3 regions of the Streptomyces sp. NBC_01474 genome follow, and region 3 is predicted to be linked to each of the others. Evidence: riboswitches for the same ligand, from Rfam matches in the RefSeq annotation. Region 3 holds a riboswitch; each other region holds the start of a gene.
What was found. A riboswitch is a leader RNA that binds a small molecule or an ion and turns the genes downstream of it on or off. The one in region 3 is predicted to bind cyclic di-AMP.
Positions count from the first base shown of each region.

Region 1: it holds a riboswitch for cyclic di-AMP, as region 3 does, so the genes downstream of both, OG758_RS44605 (transglycosylase SLT domain-containing protein) here and OG758_RS39010 (C40 family peptidase) in region 3, are expected to answer to the same signal.
Region 2: it holds a riboswitch for cyclic di-AMP, as region 3 does, so the genes downstream of both, OG758_RS26610 (M23 family metallopeptidase) here and OG758_RS39010 (C40 family peptidase) in region 3, are expected to answer to the same signal.

Region 1 covers NZ_CP109449.1:9,753,743-9,757,023, reverse strand. The annotation lists gene OG758_RS44610 (flavodoxin family protein) at 1-424, shown strand, start outside; cyclic di-AMP (ydaO/yuaA leader) riboswitch at 1,539-1,703, shown strand; gene OG758_RS44605 (transglycosylase SLT domain-containing protein) at 1,706-2,446, shown strand; gene OG758_RS44600 (glycoside hydrolase family 43 protein) at 2,681-3,281, shown strand, end outside.
Region 2 covers NZ_CP109449.1:5,784,222-5,787,502, reverse strand. The annotation lists gene OG758_RS26615 (aldo/keto reductase) at 1-287, opposite strand, end outside; gene OG758_RS26610 (M23 family metallopeptidase) at 398-1,453, opposite strand; cyclic di-AMP (ydaO/yuaA leader) riboswitch at 1,465-1,610, opposite strand; gene OG758_RS26605 (PP2C family protein-serine/threonine phosphatase) at 1,870-2,976, opposite strand; tRNA gene OG758_RS26600 (tRNA-Met) at 3,176-3,249, shown strand.
Region 3 covers NZ_CP109449.1:8,534,568-8,537,848, forward strand. The annotation lists gene OG758_RS38995 (helix-turn-helix domain-containing protein) at 1-97, opposite strand, end outside; gene OG758_RS39000 (ATP-binding protein) at 371-805, shown strand; gene OG758_RS39005 (DUF6328 family protein) at 860-1,414, opposite strand; gene OG758_RS39010 (C40 family peptidase) at 1,518-1,991, opposite strand; cyclic di-AMP (ydaO/yuaA leader) riboswitch at 1,995-2,172, opposite strand; gene OG758_RS39015 (hypothetical protein) at 2,526-2,834, opposite strand; gene OG758_RS39020 (ATP-dependent Clp protease proteolytic subunit) at 2,842-3,281, opposite strand, start outside.

The DNA.
Region 1 (3,281 bases), 1.2 Mb from region 3:
CAACAGCTCCGTGACGAAACAGGTGATCGAACGCCTCTATGCCTGTTCCAGTCTTCTCAACGACGCAGGACAGTACGCCTATTACGGCCGCGTCGGCGGCTGCCTGATCACCGGCAACGAGGACGGCGTCAAACACTGCGCAATGAATGTCCTCTACAGCCTGCAACACCTGGGGTACACCATCCCTCCCCAGGCCGACGCCGGATGGATCGGTGAGGCCGGCCCCGGCCCCTCCTACCTCGACCCGAGCTCCGGCGGCCCCGAGAACGACTTCACCAACCGCAACACCGCGTTCATGACCTGGAACCTGCTGCACCTGGCCCGGGCATTGAAAGATCTCGGTGGCATCCCCGCCTACGGCAACCAGCGCACCGCCTGGGACGCCGGCTGCCGCCACGACTACGAAAACCCGGAACACCGGTAGCGGTACCCGCAGGAAAGCGGGCCGCCTCGCCCCGGCGTCGGTCAGATGCCGTGCACGCCGCGAACGCCCGCCCACTCCGGCACCAGCCGCCCGCGTCCCGTCAGCTCCCCGCACAACCGGACCCGAGGCAGCGGCCCGGCCCACGACTCACCACAACGCGGCGGTGCCTGCCTCAAATCAGGAACACGCCGCTCCCATAAGCCCGTTCGCGCTCGCGTCCAGCACGCCTTCGCTCGAATTCAGGTCTCAAATATCCCGCGTGACTGGTGAATCGCCGTCATGTTTCATGCGCCCGAGTAACTTCCTCTATTACTGCGCTTCTTCGCGGCACACCTTCACTCGTCAGTCGGCAGAGATTTTCAGCAGGCTCCTCCGGATCCGAGCAGAGGCTTTCACTGACATACCGGTGACGATCCGCAACTGACTTCCCATCACATTCAGGCCTCTTCTGAACTCGCGCACATCCTGAGCCCCGCAAGATTTCCAGGTGCACCATCGGAGCCCTCGCCCACCCGGCCCTCGGGTATCCCGCGACCCCAACAGGTCGGCAGGAAGTGCACTCCGATGACGGAGCCCGTCGGCCTCACCTCGGTCGACCCTCAGCCGAACCGCACAAGGTCACGTTCAGGCACCATCCCGATCGAGGCTTGCTCATGAACCGTGCGGCGGGGACGCCCATCGGGCCGCGTGATCGGGTCGACATTGACGCCAATATGCCCCTTTAGGTAGCAAACTCAACGCGGCGCTATGTCCGTTTTCATAGTAAAAACCATCTTTTAAACATTATTGGCGCCGTAAGAGGAGTTACACCTATCTTGCAGGGGATTCAGGCGAAATACCGCACCCTCATACGTGATGGGGTGGCATTCCAACCTGCATCCCATTCAGTGAACCGCGTCACACGAACAGACGCGGGCCCCGAGCTCTGCTGATGCCCTGCTTCCCTTCTGCGCGAAGAAGATTGGGCTTTTCGATCAAAGATGGCGGCGTGTCCTGGTCGCCGCACACAGGGCTCTCACATTTCGCGATCACAATTCCGGTCTTGTTCCGTCCGCGCTTTCTCGCCTAATGTCACCGTCAATCCGGATGGAACGCCGAATCCTGCCGCTGTCCGGAATCCCTCCCACCCACTCGGTTACGTACGGCAGGAGCGGGGGACCCAGGTAAGCCGCCGATCCGGTTTGCGGAACGGCTCGGGGTGAAGTCGCACTCATAGTGCGACCGGACATCTCCTGTCCGAACCCGACAGCTCACCTCGCAGGCGACGGAGAGGAATTCGTCATGCCCTCAAAGGGAAAGCACCGCCGCCTCAAGTCCATCTCGCTCACCCGGGGACTCGCCGCCGCAGGCACGGGCGCGGCTGTGCTCGCTCTCCCGGTGCTCGGCGCGACCAACGCCAGCGCGGAGCAGGCCGCCCCGGCCGCAAAGAGCGCCGCGGCCCCCACGACGTATGTCGTCGCCGCGGGCGACACCCTCAGCAAGATCGCCCGAGAGCACTCTCTGAGCGGCGGCTGGAAGAAGCTGTACCAGGACAACCGAGCCGCCGTCGGTGACAACCCGGGGCTGATACACCCCGGCATCAAGCTCACGCTCGGCGAGAAGAGCCCCACCAAGCCCGTAGCCACCAGGGCATCCGCCGAGCGGGCCGACCGCTCCGAGGTCCGGACCACGCTCGCCGCTGCCCCGGCGAAGAAGTCCTACACCAACGACCTCGACGGCTGGATCAAGGAGTCGCTCGACATCATGGCCCAGCACAACATTCCCGGCTCCTACGAGGGCATCCACCGCAACATCATGCGTGAGTCCTCCGGCAACCCCCTGGCCATCAACAACTGGGACTCCAACGCTGTCGCAGGAACCCCGTCCAAGGGGCTCCTGCAGGTCATCGACCCCACGTTCAAGGCTTACCACGTGCCCGGCACCTCGATGAACAGCTACGACCCGGTCGCCAACATCACTGCCGCCTGCAACTACGCGGCCGACAAGTACGGCTCGATCGACAACGTGAACGGCGCGTACTGACAGTCGCTTTGGGTTCCGCACCGGCTCAGCGCGGAGGACACCGCAGTCCACTCGGCCTGAACGGAAGCCCAGCAACCGCCAGTTGAAGCGCATCGATGATGTGTGGCCCTGAAGTCCCGCGTGTACGAAGGGACTTCAGGGCCCAGTTGCGTCCTGCTCAACCCCTTGCGCGCCGTCACCCCCGTGCATATCCTCCCCGCGAATCGAAGCGCTTCGACACCGTGGAGAAACAGCATGGCAGACCCACACCCGGTCATCCCCGGGTTCCACCCGGACCCCAGCGTCTGCCGCGTCGGCGACGACTACTACCTCGCGTGCTCGAGCTTCGAGTACGTGCCCGGGGTGCCGCTCTTCCACAGTCGCGACCTGGTGCACTGGCGGCAGATCGGCAACGTCCTCGACCGGCCCGGCCAGCTGCGGCTGCCCTGGGACACACCCTCCTCGGCCGGGATCTACGCGCCGACGCTGCGCCACCACGACGGCCGCTTCTGGCTCATCACCACCAATGTGAGCGAGGGCGGCGGCAACCTGCTCGTCTCCGCCACTGACCCGGCGGGCCCCTGGTCCGACCCGGTCCCACTGCCCGGCGTCCCCGGCATCGACCCGGATCTCGCCTGGGACGAGGACGGCGCGTGCTGGGTCACGGTCGCCGGCATCTCCCAGGTCCGTATCGACCCGTACACCGGCGAGACGTTCGGCGAGCCGCGCCCGCTGTGGTCCGGAACACCGGGCGCCAAGGCCCCGGAGGCGCCGCACCTGTACCACGTGGGCGACCACTGGTACCTGCTGATCGCCGAGGGCGGCACCGAGCGCGGGCATGCCGTGTCCGTGGCCC
Region 2 (3,281 bases), 2.8 Mb from region 3:
TTGAAGTCGGGGTGGGCGCCGACCTTGGTGGCGATGACGACATCGGAGCGGTTGCCGCGCGCGGCCAGCCACTTGCCGATGACGGTCTCGGACTCGCCGCCCTTGTTGCCCGGGACCCACGCCGAGTACGCGTCGGCCGTGTCGACGAAGTTGCCGCCCGCGGCGACGTACGCGTCGAGTACGGCGAAGGACTGCGCCTCGTCGGAGGTCCAGCCGAACACATTGCCGCCGAGGGCGAGCGGGAACACCTCGAGGTCTGACGAGCCGAGCTTGCGAAGAGAAGTCATGGCCTGTCACAACACCGATATGGATCAAGATATTCCGGGCACGGCGAACCGGCAGCCCTGACGTCGGGGGGTTGCCGTCAGGACCACCGGGGTTCGGAGGGTTACGAGCCTCAGATCGTCAGGCCGTTGGAGCGCAGCCACGGCGCGGGGTCGACCCCGGTCGCCTGGCCGCCGGGGTGGACCTCCAGGTGGAGGTGCGGCCCTGTCACGTTGCCGGTGGCGCCGACCCGGCCGATGACGTCGCCGCTGGTCACCTTCTGGCCCGCGCTGACGTTGAGGGACGACTGGTGGCAGTACCAGAGCTCGGTGCCGTCCGGCAGCTCCAGGACGGTGCGGTAGCCGTACGCGCCCGCCCAGCCGGCCTCCTTGACGGTGCCGGAGTGGATCGCCTTCAGCGGCGTACCCGTCGGAGCGGCGAAGTCGAGACCCGTGTGGTAGCCGGAGGACCACATCGAGCCGGGCTGACCGAAGGTGCCGGTGATCGTGTAGGAGGCGACCGGCAGCGTGAAGCTCTTGGCGAGCTTGGCGAGGCGCTCGGCCTCGGCCTTCTTCTTCGCGGCCTCCTCCGCCGCCTTCTTGTCGGCGGCGGCCTTGGCCTTGGCGGCGTCCTGCTCCTTGGCGGCGTCCTCGGCGGCCTTCTTCGCGGCGGCCTCCTCGGCGGCCGCGGCCTCGGCGTCGGCGGCCTGGTCCTGCTGCTGCTCGGCCTGCTGCATGATGCGGGCGCGCAGGGCCTCGCCGGCGGTCGTGCCCTGCTGGGCGTCCGCGGTGGTGATGCCGGCGCCGGTCAGCGGGGTCGCGTCGGCGCCGGACTCGTCGTCATCTCCGGAGACATCGGATATCAGCGCGCCCACGCCGGGCAGGGACTTGGCGTCGGGCAGCGAGTCCTTGACGGCCGAGAGGTCGGGCATCGAGATGTGTACGGGAGGCTTGCCGCCCTGCGCGGTGGCGATGCCGCCCGCGCCGACGGCCGCGATCACACCGACACCGAGAACAGTGGAGCTGCGCGCGAGACCGCCGCGCTGCTTGGCTACGCGGTGCCTGCCGCGTACGGGACGGACGGACTCCTCGGTGGGATTCCACTCCTCCCAGGTCCGCTCGTCCGTTTCGCCGAACTCTTCGTCGATCGGCGCATAGGAGAACTCTGGGGCAGGCCGGTTGGACGCCACTGGGGCGCGCTCCTTTCCTTCCTTCTCGCCTACCGGGTTAGCTGACGGGTTCGGAGCAGGAAGGTCTCCTACCGACGCCTTCCGCAAGGAAAGACGTCCGATTCACCCCAAGTTGGTGGTTCCCCGGCTCCCTTGCGGGATTAGGCGCGTGCGCACGGAGCCATCTCTTGTGACGGCTGGGACGACCGCGCTGCGTTATCGAACGTTAATAGACACCGGGGCCCGATTCCAAGCCGTTCCGACTGATCGTTAACGCCTTTGGCCTGGACTTAACGGGGCACGAGCGGGCGGAATCGGGCGAGTTGACCCGTCACCGGAACGCGCCGTTCATCTGACGGTTTGTCAAATGTTATGCACAGCGACGCCGTTCGACTACGTAAGGTGATGACGGTGCTCACCGCTGCTTCACGGCTGCTTCACGGCCGCCTCACCGCGAGCAGCGCCATGTCGTCCGTCGTGCCGCCCCCGGTGTGCCGTCGGACCTCGGCGGTGAGCGCGGCCAGCAGCGGATCGGGCCCCGAGAACATCCGCCCCGCGAGCCGGGCCGCCGGGTCGTAGAAGGTGCCCTGCGCGTCGCGCGCCTCCGAGAGACCGTCGGTGTGGAGCAGCAGCGTCGCCCCGCTCGGGAACTCCGTCTCGGACGCCCGGTCGGGCCAGGTGCCGAGGTCCCCCATCCCGAGCGGCAGCGCGGGCTCCGGAGCCGACAGGACCTTGAGCGCCCCGTCGCCGCCCAGGAGCAGGGGTTCCGGGTGGCCGCGGTTGATGACGCGTACGAGGCCGTTGCCGTGCGGGATCTCGGCGAGCACGGCCGTGGTGAAGCCCTCGAACTCGTCGAGGCCGTTGCGCCGCAGCCCCTCCCGCGCGAGCGCCCGCTCCAGGCGCTGCGCGACCGCCTCCAGGGTCGCCTCCTGCTCGGCCGCCTCCCGGAAGGCGCCGATGACGACGGCCACGGCGGCCACCGCGCCCATGCCCTTCCCGCGTACGTCGCCCACGACGAGCCGCACACCGTGCGGGGTGTCCTGCACCGCGTACAGATCGCCCCCGATGAAGGCCCCCTCCTGGGCGGCCTCGTAGCGGGCCGCGATCTCCAGGCCGCCGATGCGCTCGGCGGGCTCGGGCAGGACGGCGCGCTGGGCCGCCTCGGCGATCTGGCGCACAGAGGTGAGCTGCTCGCTGCCGCGCCGCACGACGCGGTTCATGACACAGGCGAGTACGGCGACGGTGGCGACCGTGACGAGTTCGGTGATGGCGTCACTGTCGTAACTGCGGGTGTATCTGAGATGCACCCCGAGTACGACGGCGACGGTCGCGAGGCCGGTCAGGAGAGTGCCGCGGGGCGAGAAGAACGGGGCCGCGACGAGCGGGGCGGCGGTGAACAGGGGCACGCCGGTGAACGTCGACGGCGTGACGTAGTCGTAGACCGCCCCGGCGACGATGAGCAGCACGGTCACCAGACGTACGAAGAACCGGGCCCGGGACAGGCCCTGCTCCGCCTCTCGCCCGTGTCCTCCTCGCTGCCCCACCACTCGTCTCCCGCCACCGTCCGCGTCGGTCCCGCGTCTGCGCACGTCATCGGGCCCCACCCCAGGGTTCACCCCGGACAGACGGCGGGCGACCTGGTGGGACCGACCGGGTGAAAGGGGTCCCAGGCGGCGGATCACGGAACTCCGGGCAACCGATTCGCGTTCTGTCGCCGCAATGGCGTAGAGTCGTGTTTACCGACGCGGGGTGGAGCAGCTCGGTAGCTCGCTGGGCTCATAACCCAGAGGTCGCAGGTTCAAATCCTGTCCCCGCTACTGAAGGCCGAAGGCCCGGAACCAATGGTTCC
Region 3 (3,281 bases):
GCCGGGCCGTCTCGCCACTTGTGAGTCCCGCGCGGGCACGCAGCGCGCGCAGCTCCGCGCCGAGTCTGCGGCGGCGCACCGCCGGACCGTGTTTCATCCTGTCTCCTCGGACCTGCGGCCCGGCTCCTTCAGGCCCGGCGGATCGGTGTTCTGAGGCGACGGTAGAGGAAGTCGGCGGCGTACGCCCAAATGCGGTCCACCCACGCAGAGTTCACCGCTTCGAGCGACAGATATATGCATATCTCGGGGGATCGGCTCCACCGGCCGGGCGGGAGTGGCACTCTGGCGCGAAGCACCAGTCCGGGGGTCGCCTCGAGTCATCCGCCATGTGTCGGATTCAGGCCCCGGCGAAAAAAGGGACGACGTCGCCATGGCAGATCACCAGGAAGCATCCGTCACTCTGCCGAGCGATCCCGCCTCGGTCTTCTCGGCCCGCACATATGTCAGCGACGTACTCGCCGAATGGGGCATGCCGCGCGACGCGGAAGCCGCCGACACGGTCCGGCTCATCGTCTCCGAACTCGCCACGAACGCCGTGATGCACACCCGTGGACAGTCGCCCGTCTTCAAGGTCGACATGCAGCTGGAGCGCGACGAACACCTGCGCATCGGTGTCACGGACAGCCACCCGTGCTACCCGAAGCGGCTCCCGGCCGCCGTCCAGCAGGACAACGGGCGCGGCATGGTGATCATCCGCTGGCTGACCGCCGAGTGCGGCGGAAGCCTGTCGGTCAGGCCCACCCCCGAAGGCGGCAAGACCGTATGGATCGCCCTGCCGTGGACGGTCCCTGTCCAACAGGTGTGAAGGCCGGCGGGCGTGCAGGCCAACAGGTGTGAAGGCCGGCAGGTATGAAGGCGGCTACGGGGACGGTGTGTCCGTCTCCTCCTGCGCCCGCGTGAGCGAGCGCCGCACCAGACGCGGCAGCACACCCCACAGGCCCACACAGACCGCGAACGTGCCGGCTCCCGCCGCGATCCCCGCCGCCCGCCCCGCCGTGACGTCCACGACGAGCAGCACGGACCCGGTCAGGGCGAGCACCAGAACGCTCAGGCCGGCCGTGGCGAGCCGCGAGGACATCTGCACGATCTGAGGCTTGGCGCCGCGCCGGAACAGCGCGCGGTGCAGCGCCGCGGGCGCCGTGAACAGCGCGGCGGCGAGCACCGCGAGCAGCAGCGTCGCGATGTAGGTCGCGCGCTGCACGGCGTCCAGCGACGGGAACCGCGGAGTGAACGCCAGCGTCAGCAGGAACGCGAAGAGGATCTGCACGCCCGTCTGGGTGACCCTCAGTTCCTGGAGCAGCTCGCCGAAGTTCCGGTCCGCGCGCTCCAGCGGCGTCTCGTGCCGGTCCTGGCCGCCGCTCGGCGGGCCCGGGCGTGGGGCGTCCTCGTCGCAAGCCCTTCGGTCCTCGTCCATACGACCACGAGTACCCCATCGCGCGGTTCCGAGGCGGGCGGGCGTGAGCACGCTCCGGCGCCTGACGGGTCCCCCGGGCGCCCGGGGGACCCGTCAGACGGCGCTAGCGCACGCGCCCGTACCAGACGCTCCTCGTCCAGATCCGCTCGAGCCGCACCACGGCACCGGTCTTCGGCGAGTGCCAGATCTTTCCCTTCCCGGCGTAGATGCCGACGTGGTAGACGCCGCGGCCCGAGTGGAAGAAGACCAGGTCACCGCGTTTTCGATGGGACGCGGAGACATGGCGGGTCTTGTTGTACTGCTGGGCGGCGGTGCGGGGCAGTTTCTTGCCCGCGGCCTTGAACGAGTAGAGCGTCAGGCCCGAGCAGTCGAATGTGTGCGGCCCAGTGGCGCCCCACCGGTAGGGGCTTCCCCTCTTGGAGGCCGCGATCTGGAGTGCTTTCGTCGCCGGTGGCGCGGCTTCCGCTTCGGGGGCGGCTCCGGGGACCAGCAGGCTGCCACCCGCTACGGCGAGCGTGAGGGCCGAGGCGGTTCCGGCCCGGGCGAGCAGCGACGGGACACGATTGAGCGCAGTCATGCGCAACCCTTCGTCAGCCGCCTGTGAAGGATGACCTGTCGGATTCGGGCTGGCGAAGTTGCCCGGCCGCGATGTGCGGCTTCACCCCAAGGGCCGGCCCGGAAAACAGCTCCGGCGGCCCGTCGTGCTCGGGTCCTCCACTCCTGCCGATCCACTCCTGTCGACCTGGCATCCGTACGGCGGCAGGACTCGGCGTCCGCACGGACCGCCCCGCCGCGGCGGCGGGGGCTTGTCGTCGGAAGGGATCTTCACGCACGAACGGCGCGAACGCAGCGCCGAATCGGCGTTAAGTGAGTGTCCTCACGACTGGCCTGTTCGGGTGGACAGCGCACCTTTCCACCCTGGTGCAGGGGTCCCGACGACGCCCGCACCAGCAGCGGAAGGCGGAATCTCTGATTCCGCGTAGGCGTTCCGCGCAACTTTTCCGGTTCGCAAGTGCTAGTACCGGCTACTCCGTATGTGGGTACCTCTTCTGGTCCGTTTCGGCTCGGGTCCGGACGGTTCGCCTCGACCGCTCCAGTCTCGAATGCACCGTCAATTGACCGGCTCCGGCGGAACTGTGACCCGTTGTGACCTCCTTTCTCCGTCCAGGACCCGCAAAGCCCGAGCCAGCGTCGTCGCGTGGACCTCGCTCTCGCCCCGCTGATGCATGAGCGTCAGGGCGTCCCTGAGGGCCGTCGCCCTGCCGACGAGCGCTTGCGCAGCGCGCAGTCCGCCATACGTGTGGTCGCTCCGGGCCGGGTTGATCCTGCCGAGCAGATCGACCACCTCCAGATAGCGGTCGAGGAGTTCGCACTCGGCGCGCGTCAGCGCGGGCAGCGGGGGCAGTTCGGGCGGCAGCATCGCCGGCTCACCTGGCGCCGGGGGCCGAACCGGACGTCTTGCGGTTGTCGATGACCCGGTCCACGAGCCCGTACTCCACGGCGTCCTGGGCCCGGAGGATCGTGTCCCGCTCGATGTCGGCGGCGATGCGCTCGCGGTTCTGCCCGGTGTGCCGCGCGAGCAGTTCCTCCAGCTGGGCGCGCATACGCACCAGTTCACGGGCCTGGATCTCCAGGTCGCTCGGCTGGCCCTGCGCGGGCTCGGGCAGCCCCGGCTGATGGATCACCACGCGCGCGCCGGGCAGCATGGCCCGCTTCCCCGGTGTCCCGGCCGCCAGGAGCACGGCGGCGGCGGAGGCGGCCTGCCCGAGGCACACGGTCTCGACCTCGCAGCTGACGAACCGGATCGTGTCGTAGATCGCCATCATCGCGCTGAACGAGCCGCCGGGGGAGTTGATGTACAGCGAGA